DNA from 3 places in the Kribbella sp. DT2 genome. Region 2 is predicted to be linked to each of the others. Evidence: riboswitches for the same ligand, from Rfam matches in the RefSeq annotation. Region 2 holds a riboswitch; each other region holds the start of a gene.

Evidence for each region. A riboswitch is a leader RNA that binds a small molecule or an ion and turns the genes downstream of it on or off. The one in region 2 is predicted to bind glycine.
Region 1: linked by a shared signal. The riboswitch ahead of gcvP (aminomethyl-transferring glycine dehydrogenase) and the one ahead of gcvT (glycine cleavage system aminomethyltransferase GcvT) in region 2 are both predicted to bind glycine.
Region 3: linked by a shared signal. The riboswitch ahead of ACLQ2O_RS06030 (L-serine ammonia-lyase) and the one ahead of gcvT (glycine cleavage system aminomethyltransferase GcvT) in region 2 are both predicted to bind glycine.

What each region holds. Positions count from the first base shown of each region.
Region 1 covers NZ_JBNCLH010000009.1:356,850-364,395, reverse strand. Annotated here, with positions in the region: gene gcvP (aminomethyl-transferring glycine dehydrogenase) at 1-2,658, opposite strand, end outside; glycine riboswitch at 2,734-2,830, opposite strand; gene ACLQ2O_RS33905 (dihydrodipicolinate synthase family protein) at 2,846-3,733, opposite strand; gene ACLQ2O_RS33900 (MerR family transcriptional regulator) at 3,790-4,407, opposite strand; gene ACLQ2O_RS33895 (bifunctional nuclease family protein) at 4,608-5,102, opposite strand; gene ACLQ2O_RS33890 (MerR family transcriptional regulator) at 5,160-5,795, opposite strand; gene ACLQ2O_RS33885 (FHA domain-containing protein) at 5,827-6,354, opposite strand; gene gcvH (glycine cleavage system protein GcvH) at 6,464-6,847, opposite strand; gene ACLQ2O_RS33875 (DUF881 domain-containing protein) at 6,872-7,546, opposite strand, start outside.
Region 2 covers NZ_JBNCLH010000011.1:241,252-248,797, forward strand. Annotated here, with positions in the region: gene rox (rifampin monooxygenase) at 1-1,221, opposite strand, end outside; gene glyA (serine hydroxymethyltransferase) at 1,330-2,640, opposite strand; gene gcvH (glycine cleavage system protein GcvH) at 2,637-3,017, opposite strand; gene gcvT (glycine cleavage system aminomethyltransferase GcvT) at 3,027-4,133, opposite strand; glycine riboswitch at 4,179-4,280, opposite strand; glycine riboswitch at 4,281-4,373, opposite strand; gene ACLQ2O_RS36820 (mandelate racemase/muconate lactonizing enzyme family protein) at 4,436-5,485, opposite strand; gene ACLQ2O_RS36825 (carboxymuconolactone decarboxylase family protein) at 5,650-6,123, shown strand; gene ACLQ2O_RS36830 (NUDIX hydrolase) at 6,290-6,796, opposite strand; gene ACLQ2O_RS36835 (GNAT family N-acetyltransferase) at 6,742-7,395, opposite strand; gene ACLQ2O_RS36840 (winged helix-turn-helix transcriptional regulator) at 7,450-7,546, shown strand, end outside.
Region 3 covers NZ_JBNCLH010000001.1:1,255,023-1,262,568, reverse strand. Annotated here, with positions in the region: gene ACLQ2O_RS06040 (SDR family NAD(P)-dependent oxidoreductase) at 1-145, shown strand, start outside; gene ACLQ2O_RS06035 (hypothetical protein) at 159-749, opposite strand; gene ACLQ2O_RS06030 (L-serine ammonia-lyase) at 856-2,229, opposite strand; glycine riboswitch at 2,308-2,400, opposite strand; gene ACLQ2O_RS06025 (hypothetical protein) at 2,548-3,423, shown strand; gene ACLQ2O_RS06020 (DUF3817 domain-containing protein) at 3,425-3,757, opposite strand; gene ACLQ2O_RS06015 (alpha/beta hydrolase) at 3,883-5,403, shown strand; gene ACLQ2O_RS06010 (S1 family peptidase) at 5,603-6,874, shown strand; gene ACLQ2O_RS06005 (IS30 family transposase) at 6,953-7,546, shown strand, end outside.

The DNA of each region.
Region 1 (7,546 bases), on a different contig from region 2:
CCGGTCGATCTCGTGCTTGATCGCGATCATCGCGTCGATGAAGCGGTCCAGCTCGCCCAGGTCCTCGGACTCGGTCGGCTCGACCATCAGCGTGCCGGGCACCGGGAACGACATCGTCGGCGCGTGGAAACCGTAGTCGACCAGCCGCTTCGCGACGTCGTCGACGGTGACGCCGGTCTCCTTGGTCATCGGGCGGAGATCCAGGATGCACTCGTGCGCGACCAGGCCGTTCTCGCCGGTGTAGAGCACCGGGAACGCGTTCTCGAGCCGCTTGGCGACGTAGTTCGCGGTCAGTACGGCGGCCTTGGTCGCCGAGGTCAGACCCTCCGCGCCCATCATCCGGATGTAGGCCCAGGAGATCGCCAGGACGCCGGCCGAGCCGAACGGCGCCGCCGAGATCGGGCCGACACCGGAGTCCGGGCCGGCCTGGTCGAGCAGCGGGTGGTTCGGCAGGTACGGCGCCAGGTGCGCGGCGACCGCGACCGGGCCGACGCCCGGGCCACCGCCGCCGTGCGGGATGCAGAACGTCTTGTGCAGGTTCAGGTGCGAGACGTCGCCGCCGAACTCGCCCGGCTTGGCCAGGCCGAGCAGGGCGTTCAGGTTCGCGCCGTCGACGTACACCTGGCCGCCGTGGTCGTGCACGATCTGGCAGACCTCGGTCACGCTCTCCTCGTACACGCCGTGCGTGGACGGGTAGGTGATCATGATCGCGGCCAGCTTCTCCGCGTGCTCGGACGCCTTGGCCCGCAGGTCGTCCAGGTCGATGGTTCCGTCGTCGTTGCCCTTGACAACAACAACCTTCATGCCCGCCATCACCGCGGACGCGGCGTTGGTGCCGTGCGCCGAGGCGGGGATGAGGCAGACGTTGCGGTCCTCGTTGCCCTGGGCCCGGTGGTAACCGCGGATCGCCAGCAGGCCCGCGAGCTCGCCCTGCGAACCGGCGTTCGGCTGGATCGAGACCTTGGCGTAGCCGGTCACCTCGGCCAGCCAGCGCTCCAGCTGGCCGATCAGCTTCACGTACCCGGCCGCGTCCTCGATCGGCGCCAGCGGGTGCATGTCGGCGAACTCGGGCCAGGTGACCGCTTCCATCTCGGTGGTCGCGTTCAGCTTCATCGTGCAGGAGCCGAGCGGGATCATGCCGCGGTCGAGCGCGTAGTCGTAGTCGGACAGCTTGCGCAGGTAGCGCAGCATCGCCGTCTCGGACCGGTGCGTGTTGAAGACCGGGTGGGTCAGGTAGTCCGACGTACGAGTGACGGCGTCGGACAGGTTGCCACCGGCAAGCGAAGCGTCGTACCGGATGCCGAACGAGCCGCAGACCTGGCCGAGCGCGACCGCGTCGGTCTTCTCGTCGCAGGAGATGCCGACGTGGTCGGCGTCGACGAGGCGCAGCCAGATCCCGTTCTGCCGGGCGGTGTCGACGACGTCGGCCGCACGACCGGGGACGCGCGCCAGCACGGTGTCGAAGAACTGCTCGTGCACGACCTCGACGCCACCGGCGCGCAGCGACGCGGCCAGGCTGTCGGCTCCTCCGTGGACGCGTTCGGCGATCGCCTTCAGGCCGTCGGGGCCGTGGTAGACGGCGTACATGGAGGCGACAACGGCGAGCAGGACCTGCGCCGTACAGATGTTGGAGGTCGCCTTCTCACGACGGATGTGCTGCTCCCGCGTCTGCAGAGCCAGCCGGTACGCCGGGGCGCCGTCGGCGTCGACCGAGACGCCGACGAGGCGACCGGGCAACGACCGCTCGAGCCCGGCGCGCACGGACATGAAGCCCGCGTGCGGTCCGCCGTAGAACAGCGGGACGCCGAAGCGCTGCGACGAGCCGATCACGATGTCGGCGCCGGCCTCACCCGGTGCCTCGAGCAACGTCAGCGCGAGCAGGTCGGAGGCCACGGCAACCAACGTCTCGCGCTCGTGCGCGGCGGTGACCAGCGGCTTCAGGTCGCGGACGACACCGCCGGAGCCCGGGTACTGGACCAGGAAGCCGAAGAAGTCGCCTTCGGGCAGACCGTCGGTGGTGTCGGCGACGACGACCTCGATGCCGAGCGCCTCGGCGCGGGTCTCGACGACGGCGATCGTCTGCGCGAAGCAGTCGGCGTCGACGAGGAAACGGTTGCTCTTCGACTTGCGGTTCGACCGGTGCGCCAGCGTCATCGCCTCGGCGGCCGCGGTGCCCTCGTCGAGCAGCGACGCGTTCGCGGTCGGCAGGCCGGTCAGGTCCGACACGACGGTCTGGAAGTTCAGCAGCGCCTCGAGCCGGCCCTGGGAGATCTCCGGCTGGTACGGCGTGTACGCCGTGTACCAGGCCGGGTTCTCGACCAGGCGGCGGACGATCACCGACGGGGTGAAGGTGCCGTAGTAACCCTGGCCGATCATCGAGGTGGCGACGTTGTTGCGCGCGGCCAGCTGGCGGAGCTCGGTCAGCGCGTCGACCTCGGAGGCCGGCTCGGGCAGCCGGAGCGGCTCGGCCGAGCGGATCGAGGCCGGGACCGCGGCGTCGACGAGCGCGTCGACGTCGGCGTACCCGAGGGTCTGCACCATCCGGGCGACCTCGTCGGCCCGCGGGCCGATGTGACGGTCGGCGAAGGTGGCCGAGATCTGTGGGGAGATGTCGGGCGACTGGGGCGGTGGGGTGGGAAATGAATCTTGCACAGTCATAGCTGGAGGCTCCGATGCTGACAGGTCTGCCGGTGGCCTCCCCCTCTGTCACGCACTGACACGCTTCAGAGTCGCCTGCGGCACTCGGTCCATGGGCCTGAGAGGTTCCGGGGAGGAATTGCCCCTTCGGCGCCCAGGCAAACGCGCCCTGGGACTCTCCCGAGTGCTGTGTACGGCAACCCCGAGGTTACCAGTTGCCCTCGTCGAGTTCCGGCAGCAGCCGTTGCGCGGTCACTCGGGCGGGTCCGACCAGTTCCGGATCGGCGAAGGCCATCGGCCAGCGCACCCGCGTCCCGGCGTCGGCCCAGCCACCGACCGCGGCGAGGAACTTGTCGAGCGCGGGGTTGGACAGGCCTCGGGCCTGCAGCGGCGCGATGTGCCCGGCGAAGAACTCGGCGATCCGCCGTTCGACATCGAGCGCCGCCCGATGGTCGGCCTCGATCAGCTCGTACCACCTCACGGAACCGGCCGGCGAGAGCGCGGCGACGTTGGAGTAGCTGCCGTCCGCGCCGAGCGGGGTCATGCTCGCCAGGAAGTGCCCGGGCACGAACAGCGACAGCCCGGACTCGCGCGCCCGGGCGAACCACTCCGCGTCCCCACCCGCACTCTTCAAGCCGATCAAAGCCGGTACGGCGCGCGCGAGGTCGGTGAGCTGCTCGGGCCAGACCTGCGTCTTCGCGTGCGGCGGGTTGTAGAGGACCAGCGGTACGCCGCCGGCCGCCTGGGCGACACGGTCGAGGAAGGCCAGCGCCTCGCCGGCGCTCAGCGGGAGCCAGTCGGGCAGGATCACCTGGATCGCCGAGGGACGCAACGCGGCCGCCCGGCGTACGCGGTCGAGCTGGAGCTGCGCCGAAGGGTGACTGGCACCGATCTGGAACGGCAGGTCGGTCCGCGCGGCGAGCAGGTCGTTGATCCGGTCGTACTCGCCCTCGGTCAGGGTCTGGAACTCCCCCGCCGTACCGTGCACGTACAGACCGTCGACACCGGCCTTGGTCAGGTGGTCGAGCTGGGCCTCGAGGCGGACGAAGTCGATCGTGTCGTCGGCGTCGAGGGGCAGCAACAACGTCGCCCACACACCACGCAGGGTTTCCGCGGTGAGTGGGCGCACCGGTTGCTGGAGGTGGTTCGGGGTCAGCCGGTCATCCGGGCGCGGCGGCGAGCGGCGAGCTCGTCGTTCGCGTGCGGGCCGGACTCCTCGTCGTTGCCGTCGGCGCGTTCGGTCGGCAGCTCGGACAGCGAACCCTCGACCTCGCGCCAGACCCCGCCGAGCGCGATCCCGAAGACGCCCTGGCCGCCGGCCAGCAGGTCGATGACCTCGTCGGGCGAGGTGCACATGTAGACCGAGGCGCCGTCACTCATCAGCGTGATCTGGGTCAGGTCGTCGATGCCGCGCTCGCTCAGGTGGGCGATCGCGGTGCGGATCTGCTGCAGCGAGATCCCGGCGTCGAGCAGCCGCTTGATCACCTTGAGCAGGAGAACGTCGCGGAAGCCGTAGAGCCGCTGCGTGCCCGAGCCGGTGGCCGGGCGGACCGACGGCGACACCAGGCCGGTACGGGCCCAGTAGTCGAGCTGACGGTAGGTGATGCCGGCGGCCGAGCAGGCGGTCGGGCCGCGGAAACCGACGTCTTCCGGCATCGGGCGCAGGTCGTCGTCGAAGAGCAGGCCCTGCACCCCCGCTGCGGCAGCCGCGTCGGCGTGTGCTTCCGACGCCGACTGCGCCGTCAGATCGGTGTCGCCGGTGCGTGTCACGCCTGAGCCTCCCTGGGTACTGACTGGAACGGACTACATCCGTGGAGTTACAACTCCTCACAACTCCTTCAAGGTAAGCCGCCGACTTGACCCGGTCAACGACAACCGCACCGAGCCGAAAGCGTGTCGCGCTCCCAGGCCGAATCGTTACCAACCCGGCCTTGTACCAGAGACATCCAAAATCTTGCCGTAACGCACGGTCAGGACTTGTCGAAGTCCTCCGGCGAGATCTGGTCGAGGAACTCGCGGAAGCGCTCCACTTCCTCTTCCTCCTCCACCTCGTCGACCTCGTCGGTCTCACTCTCCGGAACCGGCACCCCGGCCTCGGCGAGAATCTCCTCGGTGCAGAACACCGGCGTCCCGGTGCGCAGCGCGAGCGCGATCGAGTCCGACGGGCGGGCCGAGATCTCGGTCTTGTCGTCGAACACCAGGATCGCCTCGAACACGCCGTCGGTCAGGTTCACGATCCGGACCTGGGTCAGCGTGTGCCCCAGCACCCGGATCACCTCGGCGAAGATGTCGTGGGTCAGGGGCCGCGGTGGTTCCATCCCCTGCTGCGCGAACGCGATCGCGCTGGCCTCGGCCGCGCCGATCCAGATCGGCAGGTACCGCTCACCGCCGACCTCCCGGAGCAGCACGATCGGCTGACTCGAGGGCATCTCGACCCGGACTCCGATTACGTCGACTTCGCGCACACCCTCAGCCTACTCCGGCAAGCCCGCACAAGCTGGCGTCCGGGTCGGCGTACGACGTCAGCGGCTCAGCCGGGACCGGACCAGGGCCGCGTGCAACCGTACGGCGAGGGCCGCCAGTTCCTGGGTCTTGTCGTCGCGGCGCGGACCGGCGACCTGCTCGATCAGGCCGACCTCGCGGTCGGCCGCCGTACGGAACGGGCGCAGGTGCCGCGGCTCCACGCCGTACCGGCCGAACTCGGCGGCCGCCTTCGCGACCAGGATCGCGTCGCCGTCGTAGTGGTTGCCCCGAGCCACCACCAGCTGGTGGCTCTCCAACTGCTCCAACAGCTCAGCAGTGATCCCCGCCGCGACCCGCAGCTCCTCGCGCGTCAGCTTCAACTCGGTGCGGTCGGCACCGAAGTCCTCGGCGACCGGCAACCCGGCGGGCTCGGCCGCCTCGGGCGCCGCCGGACGGCCGCCCGGTGTCGGTCGCAGGCCGCGGTCCATCGCGCCGAGGTGTTCCTTGATCACCTTCAGCGGCAGGTACTGGTCGCGTTGCGCGGTCAGCACGTAGCGCAGCCGCTCGATGTCGGCCGCGCTGAACTTGCGGTACCCGGACGCGGTCCGGGCCGGCGTCACCAGTCCCTCGGCCTCGAGGAAGCGGAGCTTGGAGATGGTGACGTCGGCGAACTCGGCCTGCAGGACCTGCAGCACCGCTCCGATGCTGCTTCCTCCGGCGTCAGCCTCAGGCCTGGCCACTGCTGGCGTAGTAGACGAGCCGGTACTTGCCGATCTGGACCTCGTCACCGTTGGTCAGCGCGACCTCGTCGATCCGGTCGCGGTTGACGTAGGTGCCGTTCAGGCTGCCGACGTCGCGCACCTTCACCCCGGCCGGGTCGCGGCGGAACTCCGCGTGCCGGCGCGAGACCGTGACGTCGTCGAGGAAGATGTCGCTGTCCGGGTGCCGGCCGGCGGTGACCACGTCGACGTCGAGCAGGAAGCGGCTGCCCGCGTTCGGGCCACGCTGGACGATCAGCAGGGCGGACCCGGCCGGCAGCGCGCCGACGGCGGCCTCGTCCTCGGCGGTCAGGCCCTCACCGGCCAGGTCGATCCGCTCGGTGTCGGGCTCGGCGCTGATCGGGGTCAGCATCGCGGTGTCGGTGACGCCGGGGGCGGGCACCGGACGGTCCGCGCCAGGGAGCATCGTTCCGCACTGCGAGCAGAACTTGCTGCCCTCGGAGTTCTCGTGCCCGCACTGGTTGCAGAACGGCATGCTGTGATCCTCCCGATCGCCGGCGGTCCGGCGACGTTGTCGTAGATCCCCGTGATGACAGTGTGACTGCGCCCTCAACCCTCGACCGGCGGTTGAGGGCGCAAACCTATCAGCTCTGCTCGAGCTGGCCCTTGTAGGTGTCGGCGTCCATCAGGGCCGCCACCTCCTCGTCGTCGTCGACGCGGATGTCGAGCAGCCAGCCCTCGCCGTACGGGTCGGTGTTGACCAGGTCGGGCTGGTCGGCCAGGGCCTCGTTGACGGCCGTGACGGTGCCGTTGACCGGCGCGAACAGGTCGCTGACGGACTTGGTCGACTCCAGCTCGCCGCAGGCGTCGCCGGCGCGCACGACGGCGCCCACCTCGGGCAGCTGCACGTAGACGATGTCGCCGAGCGCGTCCTGGGCGAAGTCGGTGATGCCGACCCGCACCGGGCCTTCTTCGCCGGCCTTCAGCCACTCGTGCTCGGCCGTGTACTTCAGGTCTTCGGGGTACACCTCGGGTCCTCTTTCGCTCAGGATCTACTTGGTCGGGCTGGGGGCCGGGCGAGCGTAGCGATGCTCCTCCGGCGCGTGCAAGGCGCTGATGGTCAGCTGCCGCAGCTCGGTCACCTCGGCGGTGCCGCCGATCTGCGGGCCGGTCACCTCACTGATCAGGCCGCCGGGGAAGTTCGCCGCCTCGGCCAGGTTGTGCGACTCGCCGATCGCCTCGATCACGTACGGCGAGACGACCTTCTCCCCGTCCACCCGGACACCGGGCGCCTCGTCGGTCAGGTCGGTGCTGGCCACCACCCGGACCGAGCCGTTGATCTGGATCGCCTCGGCGCCGGCGTCGCGCAGTTCCTCGATCGCGTCCAGCAGGTTGCCGGACGTCATCTTGCCCTCCGGGTCGTTCAGCGTGATCCGGACCCCCGGTCCCTGGGCCGGCAACGTCCCGGCCAGGATGCTGAGGGTGCGGACCTGCTGCTCGGCCTGCTCGCGCGCGGTCTGGGCCTTGTCGGCGCTGGAGGACAGCGTGTTCTTGCGCTCCTCCAGCTCGGTGATCTCGCTCTCCAGGCGGCGGTTGTTCTGGTTCAGGCCGTCGAGGATCGCGATCAGGTCCTCGCGGCGGGCGTTCTGGTAGCCGTCGTCGGCGCGGTTCACGCGGACCTGGACGACCGCCGTACAGGCCACCAGGGCCAGGACGACGGCCACGAT
Region 2 (7,546 bases):
CTCGTGCATCCGCGCGTACAGCCGCCCGCCCTTCAGCTCCACGTCCCGCAGCCGCCGGCCGAGCAACCCGTGGCCGTCGCCGAAGTCGTACTGGATGTCGATCGCCACGATCCTCTCGGTCAGCAGCCGGTTCACGTCCTCGAAGTCCATCAGGTCCGTGAAGAGCCGGCGCAACGCCTGCGGACCGGCATCCTTCGACATCAGCACACCCTGCGCCCGCGTGCTGTCCAGTACGGCGGCCGCCACCGGCCGACGCTCGGCCTCGTAGGTCTCCAGCAACCCGGCCGGCGCCCAGCCGTTGATCTCGGCGGCCAGCTTCCAGCCGAGGTTGAACGCGTCCTGGACCCCGAGGTTGAGCCCCTGCCCACCGAGCGGCGGGTGAACGTGCGCCGCGTCGCCGGCCAGCAGCACCCGGTCGACCTGGTACCGGTCGGCCAGCCGCGTCGCGTCCCCGAACCGCGACAGCCACCGCGGCGAGTGCACCCCGAAATCGGTGCCTGCGACAACGATCAGCCGCTGCCGAAACTCCTCGAACGTCGGCGGCACGCTCCTGTCCGCCGCCACTCCGTCAGCCGGTACGACGACCCGGTACACGCCGTCGTCCAGCGGCATCAGCCCGAACCGCCACTCGGTCTTGCGCACCTCGCTCTGGACGGCGTTCACCCGGTCGAGCGAGTCGCCCACCTGCATCTCGCCCAGCAGCGTCTCCACCTTCGACGCCTCCCCCGGGAACCCGATCCCGAGCAGCTTGCGCACCGTGCTGCGGCCGCCGTCGCACCCGACGACGTACCCGGCACGCAGCCGCGAGCCGTCGGCCAGCTCGACGTCCACGCCCCGCTCGTCCTGGCTCAGCCCGACCACCTCGACGCCGGACCGGATCTCGGCCCCGAGCTCGACCGCGCGCTCGGCCAGGATCCGGTCGATCGCCGGCTGCGGGATCCCCAGCGTGTACGCGTGCGCCGAGTCCAGTGCCGGCGCCGGCTTCGGGATCGCCGCGAAGAACCCCGCGACCGGGTACCGCGTCCCGGCCGCGAGGAACCGCTCGAGCAGTCCCCGCTGGTCCATCACCTCGATCGACCGCGCGTGCAGGCCCAGCGCCCGCACGGCCTTCGTCGGTTCGGTGTCCTTCTCCAGCACGACCACGTCCACCCCGTGCAGCCGCAGCTCCGCCGCCAGCATCAACCCCGTCGGCCCGCTCCCCACCACAAGTACGTCAGTCACACGTCCCCATTTCCCCGAGCTGTTTCAGCAACTCGCAGGATTCTCCAGGACGCACTGGGCCTTGCGGCAAGCCCCCAGCTGCGCTATAACCTGATGACGGCAGGGAGATCAGTTCTCCTTGCCTTCGTCATGTCCGCCGTACAACGGATGGGCAGCAGCCAGTACTGCGACCCGTCGGCGCAGATCGGTCAGGTCCGCCTCGGCGTCCGCGGTCAGGGCCTCGGCGATGATGTCCGCGACCTCGGTGAACGCGTCCTCGCCGAACCCACGCGTCGCCAGCGCCGGCGTACCGATCCTCAGGCCCGACGTCACCATCGGCGGCCGCGGGTCGAACGGTACGGCGTTGCGGTTGACGGTGATGTCGATCGAGGCCAAGCGGTCCTCGGCCTGCTGACCGTCGAGCGCGCAGTCCCGCAGATCCACCAGCACCAGGTGGACATCGGTCCCGCCGGAGACCACCGAGATGCCGTGCTTGGCGACGTCGGACCGGCCCAGCCGCTCGGCCAGGATCCGGGCGCCCGCCAGTACGCGCTCCTGGCGTTCGCGGAACTCCTCCGACGCGGCGATCTTGAACGCCACCGCCTTGCCCGCGATCACGTGCTCGAGCGGTCCGCCCTGCTGGCCGGGGAAGACCGCCGAGTTGATCTTCTTGGCCAGGCCGGCGTCGTCGGTCAGGATGATCCCGCCGCGCGGGCCGGCCAGCGTCTTGTGCGTGGTCGACGTCGTGACGTGCGCGTGCGGTACCGGCGACGGGTGCAGCCCGGCCGCGACCAGCCCGGCGAAGTGCGCCATGTCGACCATCAGGTACGCGTCGACCGCGTCCGCGATCCGCCGGAACTCGGCGAAGTCCAGGTGCCGCGCGTACGCCGACCAGCCGGCCACGATCAGCTTCGGCCGGTGCTCGTGCGCGAGCCGCTCGACCTCGGCCATGTCGATCCGGTGATCGTCCGGGCGGACCTGGTACGGCACCACGTCGTACAGGCGGCCGGAGAAGTTGATCTTCATGCCGTGCGTGAGGTGCCCGCCGTGCGCCAGGTCGAGGCCCATGATCGTGTCGCCCGGGCGAATCAGTGCGTGCATCACGGACGCGTTCGCCTGCGCGCCGGAGTGCGGCTGGACGTTCGCGTACGCCGCGCCGAACAGCGCCTTGACCCGGTCGATCGCCAGCTGCTCGATCACGTCGACGTGCTCGCAGCCGCCGTAGTACCGGCGGCCCGGGTAGCCCTCGGCGTACTTGTTGGTGAGCACCGAGCCCTGCGCCTGCATGACGGCCGCCGCGGTGTGGTTCTCCGAGGCGATCATCTCCAGGCCGTCGCGCTGCCGGGTCAGCTCGTCGGCGATCTTCGCCGCGACCTCCGGGTCGAGATCGGCGAGCGTCGCATCCATGCTTGGGGCAACGATCTGCTGGAACGTGCTCACAAGTCACCACCGTGCTTGGCCGCGTAGTCCTCGGCCGACAGCAGCGGGCCGTCCGCGGTGGCGTTCACCTTGAACAGCCACACGCCGTACGGGTCCTCGTTGATCGCGGCGGGGTCGTCGGTGACGGCGGGGTTCACCTCGGTGATCTCGCCGGTGACCGGGGAGAACAGGTCCGAGACGGACTTCGTGGACTCCACCTCGCCGCAGGTCTCCCCCGCCGTCACGGTGCTGCCGGGCTCGGGCAGTTCGACGTACACGATGTCACCGAGCGCGTCGGTGGCGATCGCGGAGATCCCGACCGTGACGACGCCGGCCTCCTCGCGGGCCACCCACTCGTGCTCGTCGGAGTACTGCAGTCCAGCCTTGACTGTCGGCATGGTCGGTCCTCACTTCTGGCGCTGGTAGAAGGGCAGAGCGGTCACTTCGAACGGCTCGGGCGTGCCGCGCAGATCGACGTGCAGTGCGGTTCCCGGCTCGGTGTGCTCGACGTCGACGTACGCCAGAGCGACCGGTACGCCGAGCGTCGGGCTCGGCTGGCCGGAGGTGACCTCGCCGACGACGACGCCGTCCTTGAGCACCGGGTAGTGGCTGCGCGGCGCGCGCCGGCCGGAGCCGGTCAGGCCGACCAGCTTGCGGGCCGATCCCGCTTCCTTGCGGCGGACAAGGGCTTCCTGGCCGACGAAGTTTTCCTTGCTCAGCGCAACGACTCCGCCGAGGCCGGCGGCGAACGGATCGCCCTCGCGAGAGAGTTCGTTGCCGTAGAGCGGCATCCCGGCCTCCAGCCGGAGCGAGTCGCGGGCCGCGAGACCGGCCGGGGTGAGCTCGCCGTCCTCGGCCGCGGCCTCGATCGCGCGCCAGATATCGACCGCGTCGTCGCCTCCGACGAAGATCTCGAAGCCGTCCTCGCCGGTGTAGCCGGTGCGCGCGACCAGGAGGTCCAGGTCGGTCAGGGTGAGCTCGACCGCCGCGTAGTACTTGAGCGTGGTCAGGCGTTCCTGCTGCTCGGCGGGGATCAGCCGGAGCAGGATCTCCTGGGCCTTGGGCCCCTGGACGGCGATCAGCGAGGTCCGCGCCGACGCGTCGTCGACCGTGACGTCGAAGCCCCGCGCGCGCTCGGTCAGCGCGGCGACCACTGCTTCGGCGTTGCCGGCGTTGGGGACGACGAGGAACGCCTCGGGGCGCCGGTAGGTGATCAGGTCGTCGATCACGCCACCGTCCTCGGCGCAGATCAGCGAGTACTTCGCCTTGCCGACCGCCATCGCGGAGATCCTGCCGACCAGCGCGTGGTCGAGGAACGCCGCGGCGTCCGGTCCGGTCACCCAGACCTCGCCCATGTGGGACAGGTCGAAGAGCCCTGCCGAGCGTCGTACGGCGTGGTGCTCGGCGAGCTCGGAGCGGTACTTGAGCGGCATCTGCCAGCCGCCGAAGTCGGTGAAGCTCGCGCCGAGCCGCTCGTGCTCGGCGCGGAGTGCGGTGAAGGTCGAACTCGCCATGAGGAACTCCAGAATCCAGGTGGCGGGCGCCACGAGATCGGGGTTCCTCCCCGCTCTGTATCGGACCTGAGAGTTTCCGCGCGGCCGTCGTACGGGCCTCGCTTGCACCGTCGGTGAGCCGGACGTCCGGCTGCTTTCCAGAGTTGCCTGACCGCGGCGGTACGGGGGCCTGAGAGATTCCCGGGGAGGATTTGCTCCTACGGCACCTGCACGGCGGCAGGATTCTCCCGCCGCGGATCAACAGCGTGTTCAGTTGTCGGTCGCACCCTAAGCGGGGCACGGCCGGGCGCGCAAGGTCGGTCTCAGGTGAGCGTGAGACCGAAGCCGGGGCGGTCGGGGACGGTCAGGTTGCCGTCCTCCCAGCGGTACGCCGTGGTGTCGACGCCGTCGGTCGTGCCGGGCACACCCTCGACGGTCGGGACGTTGCCGAGACCGGCGGCGAGCTGTGCGGCGTACAGGGTCTTGAGCGGGAGACCCCAGGCGTGCGGCGAGGCCTGGCAGGTGATCCGGGGCATCACCTCGCGCCAGCTGGTCAGGCCGAACGACACCACGTCCATCAGCAGGACGTCGATGTCGCCTTTGGCGGCGATCTCCAGCAAAGGCTCCAGGTCGGGGTCGGACTCGCCCTCGGCGATCAAGGTCTGTGATCCCTGCAGGTGCTTCTTGAGCCGGGCCAGATCGGTCGCGTCGTCGAGGAACGGCTCCTCGACCCAGTACAGGTCGCAGTCCGCCACGGCCTTCAGGTACTCGATGAACCCGTCGCAGTCGTACCCGTCGTTGGCATCCACGAGGATCCGGTGCTCCGGGTACGCCGCCCGCACGGCCCGTGTCACCTCGATGTCCCGCGCGTCACCCTCCGCCCGCTCCATCCAGCGGTTTCCGCGCCCGATCTTCAGCTTGAACGCGCGATAGTCCGCCGAGTCGTCGGCGGCACAGTGGGCCAGTACGGCGTCCACGCCGCCGGCGTCGTCGAGATCCGCGAAGTAGATCGCGCCGTCGTAGCACGGGGTCGTCGTACTCCCGCGACCTCCGAGCAACGCGTGCACGGGGAGATCGAGGATGTGGCCGGCCAGGTCGTGCAACGCGAAGTCGAGCCCGCGCAGCCCTGGCTCTCGTACGCCGTTTGCTGGATCGATCAGCTCTTCCACCGGGCGCCCCACCACGTCCTCCGGGACGAGTCCCGCCGCGAGCCCCCACCCGGACTTCCCGGTGTCGGTGTGCAGGACGACGATCTCGTCCACCCCACCGTCCCCGTGGCTACCGAGCCGGGCGTTCCGCCCGATGGTCCGTGGATACCGCGACCGGACCGTCGAGCGCTCCACGCGGCTGATGAAGTGACCGTCCAACGTCATCGGGACTCCTCACATCGGGGTTCCCCACCCAGTCTGCTGCGTTGACCGCGCGGGCAAACCCTCTGACTCCCGGCGAGACGTGGGTCACAGCGGGGTCGTGTCACAACCCGGCGGTGGCGTCTGTCAAAGCTGTGACAGACGAAATCACCTTGGAGGAGATCCTGATGGATGCCCGTCTCAACCTTCACAGCAACGCTCTGGCCGGTCAGATTCTCAAGTACGTGAACTCGGCCGGGCGCGCGGTCAGCGGGTCGAGCCTGCCGATGGCGACGCAGGAACTGGTGAAGCTGCGCGCGAGCCAGATCAACGGGTGCGGCTTCTGCACCGACATGCACTTCAAGGACGCGATCGCCGCCGGCGAAACCCCGCAGCGCCTCAACCTGGTCGCGGCGTGGCGCGAGGCCACGGTCTTCACCGAGCCCGAGCGCGCCGCCCTCGAGCTCGCCGAGGAAGGCACCCGCATCGCCGACGCCGCCGGCGGCGTCTCCGACGAGGTCTGGGCCAACGCCGCCAAGCACTACACCGAGGACGAACTCGTCGCCCTCGTCGCGGTGATCGCGATCATCAACACCTACAACCGCCTCAACGTCATCATCCAGCAACCCGCCGGCGCCTACGAGCCCGGCATGTTCGGCTGATCCCCGGATAACCCGCGGGTGCCTTCCGGGGCACCCGCGGGGCTGTTGGCGCGGGCGTCTGCGGGCGTTGGCGCGGGCGCTGCGGGCGTCGGCGGGCTGCTCGGGTGTGGGTGGGAGCACCCGCGGACGCATTGCGTCTGCGGGCTAGTGGTGCATCCCCCGGCTTCTACGGGTGGGCGCCCGGTGACCTCCGGTCGGCTCCGAAGGCGGGAGCGGCCGGCGGATTCAGCGCGAGGGCGATCGTGGTGCGAAAGCGTTCGGCCAGCGGGGGCAGCGCGTGCTCGGAGAACCAGCCGACCGCCCGGGACTCGTCGTCGCCGACCTCCGCCGTACCGGCGACGGGACGGCAGCTGAACGCCGTGTCGTAGTACTGGACCTGGTCGCCGTTCGGGTATGTCGATCTCGGCAGGGTCTGGATCCACAGGACGCGGTCGACCACGACCTGGAGCCGGGTCTCCTCCAGCACCTCGCGAACGGCACCGACGTCGGCGTCCTCGCCAGGCTCGAGGGCGCCGGAGACCGGCGTCCACTCGGCGTTGTCTGCCCGTTGCACCAGGAGCACCTCGCGGTGGTCCGCGGCGTCGCGGACGACGACGGCGGTGACGCCGGGGCAGAGGATCAGTTCGTGGCCGACCAGGGAGCGGAGGTGCTGGAAGTAGTTGCTGATGCCCATGGTTGAGCTGACGCCTGCGGCGGGGTGTCGGTTGGGATGAGGAAGTTGATGAGGGCGCCGTCGCGTTCGGCGGGGGCGGTGGGCCAGCGGCGGCGGATGAGGCGGAGGGTTCGGTCGTTGGCGGTGCTGACGACCAGGAGGAGTTGCTGGGCGCCTGCCGCGCGGGCGTGGGCGCCGGCGAGGTTCAGGAGGCGCATGCCGAGGCCGCGGCTCTGGTAGGGGTCGGCGACTATGGCGGCCAGTTCGGCGGTGGGGGTGTCGAGGGCGCCGTGCGCCCAGGCCCACATCGCGTGGGCGATCAGGTGGTTGTCGTGCTCAGCAACCCAGGACTCGCCGGACGAGCGCAGCATCGGCTCGATCACCGAGGCGCGGGGTGGGCGGCCGACGGCGGTCTGGAAGCGGAAGTACAGGCTCAGCTCGGACAGACCGTCGAGCATCGCCGAGAGCCGGCAGTGGTCCTCCACCACCGCCCGCCGGATCAGAAAGTCGTCCGTACGGCGGGGAACCACGTCGGCGGGTGGGGCGCCGGCGGTGAGTGGACGCAGCTGCGCGGTCGGCGGTCCGTGCGGGGCGGGCGCAACCAGCTGAGTCTGATTCACAGATTCAGGGCGGCGGGACTGGCTGGGTCTGTCAAGTGGACTTATCGTGGTGGTATGAGCGAGCAGGAGACGGTCCCGGAGGCGTTGCGCTGGTCGACGGCGAACTGCACGATCTCGCGAACGATGGAGATCCTCGGCGAGAAGTGGACCT
Region 3 (7,546 bases), on a different contig from region 2:
GGGCTTCACCGCCACCGACTTCAACGGCCACCGCGGTACCCAGACGGTCGAGGAAGGCGCCGCGATCATCGTCCAGGCGGCGACGGTCGCCAAGGACGGCCCGACGGGTCAGTACCTGAGCATCCACGGCCCGGTGGCCTGGTAGCCCGTACGACGTACTACGGCACCAGTGCGTCGAGCCAGCCGAACAGCTGGTCGACCAGGCCCGGGTCCGGGTGGTCGTCGGTGACCGGCGGCGTCGGCGGCGTACCGGTCGGGCTCGGTGTCGGGCTCTCCGGCGGAGGCGGAGGAGTCGGGGAGGCCGTCCGCTCGGTGGGGGTCGGCGTCGCGTGCGGCGTGGCCGTCACTGTCGCCCCCGGCCGGCGTACCCGCTCCTCGGCCGGCCCCGGCGTCGCGGGCGCACCCGGCGTCGGGCGTCCCGCCTCACCCCCGCGACCGTCCAGCTGGACGTCGCCCCAACCGTCCCCGTGCGACTCCGACGAGAGCGGCGGGGTCGGGGTCACCACCGGCCGCGGGGCTCCCTCGACGTACGGGTAGTTCTTGTCGACCGGGCCGACGATCGGCAGGCCGGCCACCGGCGTGACCGTGTCGGGGTCACCTGTGCCGGGCAGCGGCAGCAGGCCCACGACAGCCAGGGCGGCGTACAGGCCGATGGGCAGGGCGATGCAGGCGGCGGTACGGCGGACCCTCTTGCTCCTCAGCGGGGTCCGGCGCGGTGCTGCCTGTTCTTCCTCAGAGAACAGACTCACAGTTCCGGCACAGTAGCGGGTATTCACATGTTTCAAACAGGTCTTGGAACGATATTCACCGCAAACTGCAACCCGTCGCGACACTGAGCAACCGCGTGGTGACCAGTCAGCACTCGATCACGTTGACGGCGAGGCCGCCTCGTGAGGTCTCCTTGTACTTGACCTTCATGTCCGCGCCCGTCTCGCGCATCGTCTTGATCACCTTGTCCAGCGTGACCACGTGCACGCCGTCGCCGTGCATCGCCATCCGGGCGGCGTTGATCGCCTTCACCGCCGCCATCGCGTTCCGCTCGATGCACGGGATCTGGACCAGCCCGCCGACCGGGTCGCAGGTCAGGCCGAGGTTGTGCTCCATCGCGATCTCCGCCGCGTTCTCGACCTGCTCCGGGGTCCCGCCGAGCACCTCGCACAGCCCGGCCGCGGCCATCGAGCAGGCCGACCCGACCTCGCCCTGGCAGCCGACCTCGGCGCCGGAGATCGACGCGTTCTCCTTGTAGAGCACGCCGATCGCGGCGGCCGCCAGCAGGAACCGTACGACTCCGTCCTCGGTCGCGCCCGGCACGAACCGGCGGTAGTAGTGCAGCACGGCGGGAATGATGCCCGCGGCACCGTTCGTCGGCGCGGTGACGATCCGGCCGCCGGAGGCGTTCTGCTCGTTCACGGCGAGCGCGAACAGGTTCACCCAGTCCATCACCTTGAGCGGGTCGACCGACCACTTGTCGCCGCTCAGCTTCTGGTGCAGACCGTGCGCCCGCCGCGGCACCTTCAGGCCACCCGGCAGCACCCCCTCGGTCTCGCAGCCTTCGTCGACGCAGTCCTGCATCACCTGCCAGATGTGCAGCAGGCCTTCGCGGATCTCGGGCTCGGTCCGCCAGGCGAGCTCGTTGGCGAGCATCACCTCGCTGATCGGCAGCCCCGACTCGCGGCAGCGGTCGAGCAGCTCGGCGCCGGACAGGAACGGGTACTTCAGCGGCGTCCGGTCCGGCACGATCCGGTCGCCGGCCGCCGCGTCCTCGTCGACGACGAAGCCGCCACCGACCGAGTAGTACGTACGCTCCCGCAGTACGGCGCCGTCGGCGTCGCGGGCCACGAAGGTCATCCCGTTCGGGTGGTACGGCAGCGCCTTACGGCGGTGCATCACCAGCTGCGAGCCCTCGTCGAACGCGATCTCGTGCTCGCCACCGAGCCGCAGGGTCTTCGCCGCGCGGATCGCCGAGACCCGGTCCTCGACCGAGCGGGTGTCGATGGTCTCGGGAGCCTCGCCCTCGAGACCGAGCATCACCGCCTTGTTGCTGCCGTGCCCGTGCCCGGTCGCGCCGAGCGAGCCGAACAGCTGCGACTCGACGGCCGTCGTCCGGGTGAGCAGGCCGTCGGCGGCGAGGCCGGCGGCGAAGGTCCGGGCCGCGCGCATCGGTCCCACGGTGTGGGAGCTCGACGGGCCGATCCCGATACTGAACAGGTCGAAAACGCTGATCGCCATCTGGAGGTTCCTTCCGGTCGACGTTGACCGATCGGTGTGCCTCCCCGCTCTGTTGGGCGTGCTGCCTTCCAGAGGTGCCTCGCCCGTGCGGTGAGGGTGCCTGAGAGATTCTTGGGGAGAGTTGCTCCTACGGCGCCCGGGTCGGGCCCGGGTCTCTCCCGCACGGGTTCATGCGGCGCGTGCTGCTGACGACCGCGACGGTACGACGCGCTCGCACCGCGCGTCAATCCGCCTGTTCCCGTGCGCTCATTCCACCGAGGGAGCTGCTTCCCTCGCGCGGGGGATCCCTTTCGGGCACCGGACCCGGAAGCTGAGGACATGAGGACCTTGCGGTGGGCACCGCACGCCGCGATCGGCTGGGCGACGGCGTACGGGCTGGTGCGGTTGTGGTTCGCGACCGGGCACGCACCGGCCTGGGAGCTGCCCGGCAACGACCTGCTCATCCCCCGCTGGCCGTCGCTCGCCTTCTGCGCGCTGAGCGCCGTCCTGGTCGTCCTGCCGGTGTCACGGCCGACCATCGCACTCACCTGGGCTGCCGCGGCCGGCTGGGTCGCCGTGTGCGGCTTCGCCCTGCTCGACGTCGTCGCCGCCGTGCTGCCGGGCCTCGGCATCCCCTTCGACCCGATCGGAATGCTCAGCCGGCTGGGCGGACTCGCCGGCGCGGCCCTGCTCGCGGCGACCGCCCTGGCCAGGCAGCGGCGGCTCGACCCGTCCTGCCTGCGCTGCAGCGGGCTCCCGACAGTCGCGTCCACACCCAGGTGGGCCGTCGCCGGAGCCCTCGTTGCCGTAGCGGGCTGTCTCATTCGCCTCGGAGCCCAGGCCGTCGTCGGCTTCGCCAGTACGCCGTACGGCGGTCGCCTGGCGGTGATCCTGTTCGAGACCGGCTTCGTGCTCGCCGGGACCGTCCTCCCGCTCCTGCTGGTGACGCGCGCCGGACGGCTGTTCCCGCGCTGGATGCTGCTGCTCCCCGGCGGCGGGCTCGGGGCCGGGATCACGGCGTACTTCGGGGTCGGGCTGCTCCAGATGACCGTCGCGGCCGCGCGGCACGAGCCGGTCTTCGGGGAGATCGATCTGCCCGAAGCCTTCTTCTGGGTCGCCGTCCCGGCCTACCTGGTCTGGGGCATGGGTCTGCTCGCGGCGACGTACGGCTACTACCTCCGCACGCGCCCACCCTGCCTTGGCTGCGGCCGGTGAGTCAGCCGAGGCGGTTGGTGCGGGCTGCCCAGAGCTCGAAGAACCAGGTGAACAGCGGCGGGATGCTCGCGGCCAGCGCAAGCAGGGTCGTCGTCCACGTCCAGCGCAGCGGCTTGCGGACGACGGCGACCGTCAGCACGTACGCGACGAAGATGCCGCCGTGGATCGGGCCGAAGATCTGGACACCGATCTCGTTGTCCGACAGGACGTACTTGAACAGCATCCCGATCAGCAGCCCGGTCCACGAGATCGCCTCGGCGATCGCCACCACCCGGAACCAGCGCGCCTGCTTCGAACCAGCCGGCACGTCCACGGCTGCAAGAGTCTCGGTCATCAGACCAGTGACCCTAACAAGTCGGCCCAACCCACTCCCGGGATGCCTCCGGGTCCTCACCGGATGCCGGTCAGGGTCCTCGCCGCCAAGGATCGACGGTGTTCCCTACGACAACAGGAGATCCCGTGTTCCGACGAACCACCTGGGGGGTGGTCCTCATCGCCGCGACGGCGATGGTCGCCCCACCGGCGACGGCTTCGGCCGAGCAAACCGCCCCCAAGCCCCAGCCCTCGATCGCCTGGGCGGACTGCAAGCCCGAGCCCGGCGACACCCCCGAGGAGATCGCCCTCCTCCCCGGCTCGGGGTGCGGAACGCTGACCGTGCCGATCGACTGGAACAAGCCAGGCGACGGTACCTTCGAACTCGCGGTCGCGCGGCGCAAGGCCGGCTCCTCGTCCGGCCCGGCCGGCGGCCGCGGCGTGGACCAGCGGGTCGGCGTACTGGTGTTCGGCCCTGGCGGACCCGGCGACTCCGGTGTCGACCGCATTCGCACCGGCATGAGCCGGTTCAGCCAGCAGCTCGAGGACCGCTTCGACATCGTCAGCTTCGACCCACGTGGTGTGGCCCGCAGCAACGCCGTGATGTGCTCGGCCGCACTGCTCGCCCGCCAACCGTCGCCGATCCTCGAGAACCACAGCGACTTCGACGCCACCATCAAGTACAACCACGAGCTCGCCACCGACTGCCGCAAGAACACCGGCCCGGTCTACGACCACCTCGACACCCTGCAGACCGTGCGCGACGTCGACGCGATCCGCGCCGCCCTGGGCGAGCAACGAATCTCCTTCCACGGCAGCTCGTACGGCACCTTGCTCGGCCAGCAGTACGCCCAGCGCTACCCGCAGCGGACCCGCGCGCTCGTGCTGGAGAGCGTCTTCGACCACAGCTCCGCGACGACCGGCGAGTTCCTCGACGCGCAGGCCTGGGCGGGCCAGGACTCCTTCGACGAGTTCGTGAAGTGGTGCACGACGGCAACGACCTGCGCCCTGCACGGCCAGGACATCCACGCGTTGTGGGACCGGCTTCTCGCCCGCGCCGACCGCGGCGAGCTCCCGGATCCGCAGCACCCGTCGTCCCCGATCACGCCGTACCAGCTGAGCTTCGTGACGTTCCGGACCTTCTACGGACCGGACTGGGCCAAGCTCGCCGACCTGCTGGCCACGCTGGACAAGAGCCCGCCGCCGACCGAGCAGCCCCCGGTTCCGACCGGACTGACGAGCTTCGCGTTCGTGACGTTCTGCCGCGACTTCAGCCTGCCGGTCCGCAACTACGGCGAGTACGCCGAACACCTGCGACGGCTGGCGCGGGACAACGAGGACCTGCGCTACCCAGGCCAACTGCTCGCCGTGTCGACCTGCCTGGGTCTCCCGAAGGCGCCCAACCCGCAGCGCGATCCGAAGGCGTACGACCTGCGCACGCCGGCGCTGCTGATCAACAGCCTGCACGATCCCGCGACCGGCTACAACGGCGCCCGAAGCGTCGCCCGCCAGCTCGGCCGGGACGGCGTACTGGTCACGTACCGCGGTTGGGGGCACGGCAGCTACACCTCGAGTCCGTGCATGGAGGCAACGGTCGACGACTACTTGGTCGCGCTCGACGTACCGCGCCGTGGAACGAGCTGCGCGGCGGTCGACCCGACGAGCTAAACCGATTTACGAAGGATCACCCTCGGTCGACCGCTGGTTGACAGGGGGTGATCGGTCGTTCACCCGAAGGCTTTCCCTTGACCACCTCTCCCGAGGCAACCGTGACCGTCCGTTCCCTTGTGGTGATCGTCCGTAGCCTCAACGATCTCCTCACCGTGGCCCTGTGAGGCAAGGCCACCCAGAGGAACCGGATGTGACCATGTCCTTTGATTCCCCGCCCCGCCCCGAACGATTCCGTCCCCGGCAGTTCCGCAAGACCCTGGTCGGAGCCGCGCTGGCACTCGGACTCGGCGCCGCCGCCCTGGCGCCGATCCAGTCCGCCGGCAGCGCGCCGGTCCCCGAGCCGATCGACGGCGTGTACGACGTCCTCGGCACGAGCTGGGGTGTCTCCGCGTCCGACGCCAAGCTCCGGATGGACGCCGAGCACAGCAAGACCGCCGCGCTCGAGACCGTGCAGGCCCAACTGGCCAAGGCGTCCCGCGCCGCCAAGGCCGACCCCGGCCTGGACGGTGCGTTCTTCGACTCGGCCCGTCGCCTGGTCGTGAACGTGCACACCACCGCCGCCGCTGACGCCGCCAAGGCGAACGGCCTGACCCCGCGGAGCGTCACCCGCGGCGAGAAGGCGCTGACCGCGCTGCAGACGCGGGCCCAGGCGCTGATCGACAGGTCCGGCTCGACGCAGGTTCAGCAGATCGGCGCCGACCTGCCGACCGACACGCTGCGGATCATCCTGCAGCCTGGCAAGCAGTCCGCGAACACCGTTGCCCTGGTCAAGCAGTTGAAGGCGCTCCCGGGCGTTGCCGTGAGCACCGGCACCACCACCCTGGCGATGACCGCCGACGTGATCGGCGGCCAGATCATGGACCTGGTCCCGGGCACGAACTGCTCGCTCGGCTTCTCCGGTACGCGCAACGGCAGCGACAACGTGATGCTCAGCGCGGGCCACTGCGTCGAGGGCAACCCGCGCGTGCAGAACGCGTCCGGGGTACGGCTCGGGGTCGGCGTCGCCAGCCGCTTCCGGACCGGCCAGCCGAGTGTCGACATGGGCCTGATGGACATCGACGCGAACAACGTCGGCCGCGGCTACATCGACAACCGCAACGGCCAGACGACCCGGGTCACCGGCTCGTCGAAGGCTCCGGTCGGCTCGACGATCTGCAAGGCCGGCAACACGACCGGCTGGACCTGCGGCACGATCACGCAGTACAACCTGACCGTCAACTACGGCGGCGCGGGCGGCAGCGTCACCCGCACCAGCGGTCTGGCCCGCTCGACGGTCTGCACCGAGGGCGGCGACTCCGGCGGCGCCTACATCTCCGGCACCGTCGCGCAGGGCATGACGTCCGGCGGCCCGTCCGACGGCCACGACTGCGGCTTCAACCAGGGCGGCAACGCCACCGGCTCGTACTCGTTCTACCAGCCGGTCGTCGACGCCGCGAGCTACTACGGCGTCACGCTGACCCGCGGCTGACGGCTCGTGAACGGCTGAAGCCCCGACCTGATGCTTGGGTTCTAGAGGTCGTCGCAACACCTCAGTTCGAGGGGTGCGATGGGTTTCGAGGTTCGTAGGGGACGAGGAGTAGCTCAAGGTCCCAAGAAGTTGGTTCGTGAGCGGGCGGAATACTTTCGGCTCGTGGACCAGGGCTATAGCAACAGGGCAGCCTCACGGCGGGTCGGTGTCAACGAGCGAACCGGCCGTGAGTGGCGCAACGGGCGCCCTGCAGGTCGGGTGAAGAGGTCTCGGCCGGCGGCACGGAAGGTGCTGCTGGCCGAGGCCTCGTCGCGGTTTTTGAGTGAAGACGAACGGATCGTGATCGCCGACCGGCGCCGGGCGAGGGCATCGATCCGGGTTATTGCTGTCGAGTTGGGCCGGTCGGCCTCGACGGTCAGCCGCGAGATCAGACGAAACGCTCACCCGGGCAGTGGCGACTACCGTCCCCACGCGGCTCAGGCTCGCGCTGATGCCCGCCGGCCACGCCCCAAGGGCGGCAAGCTCGCGGCCAATCCTGAGTTACGTGCCGTCGTCCAGGGCTGGCTGGGGCTGGAATGGAGTCCGGAGCAGATCAGTCGTAGTCTGCGCCGGACCTACGCCGACTCCCCGGAGATGCAGGTGTCGCACGAAACGATCTACCAGGCCCTCTAC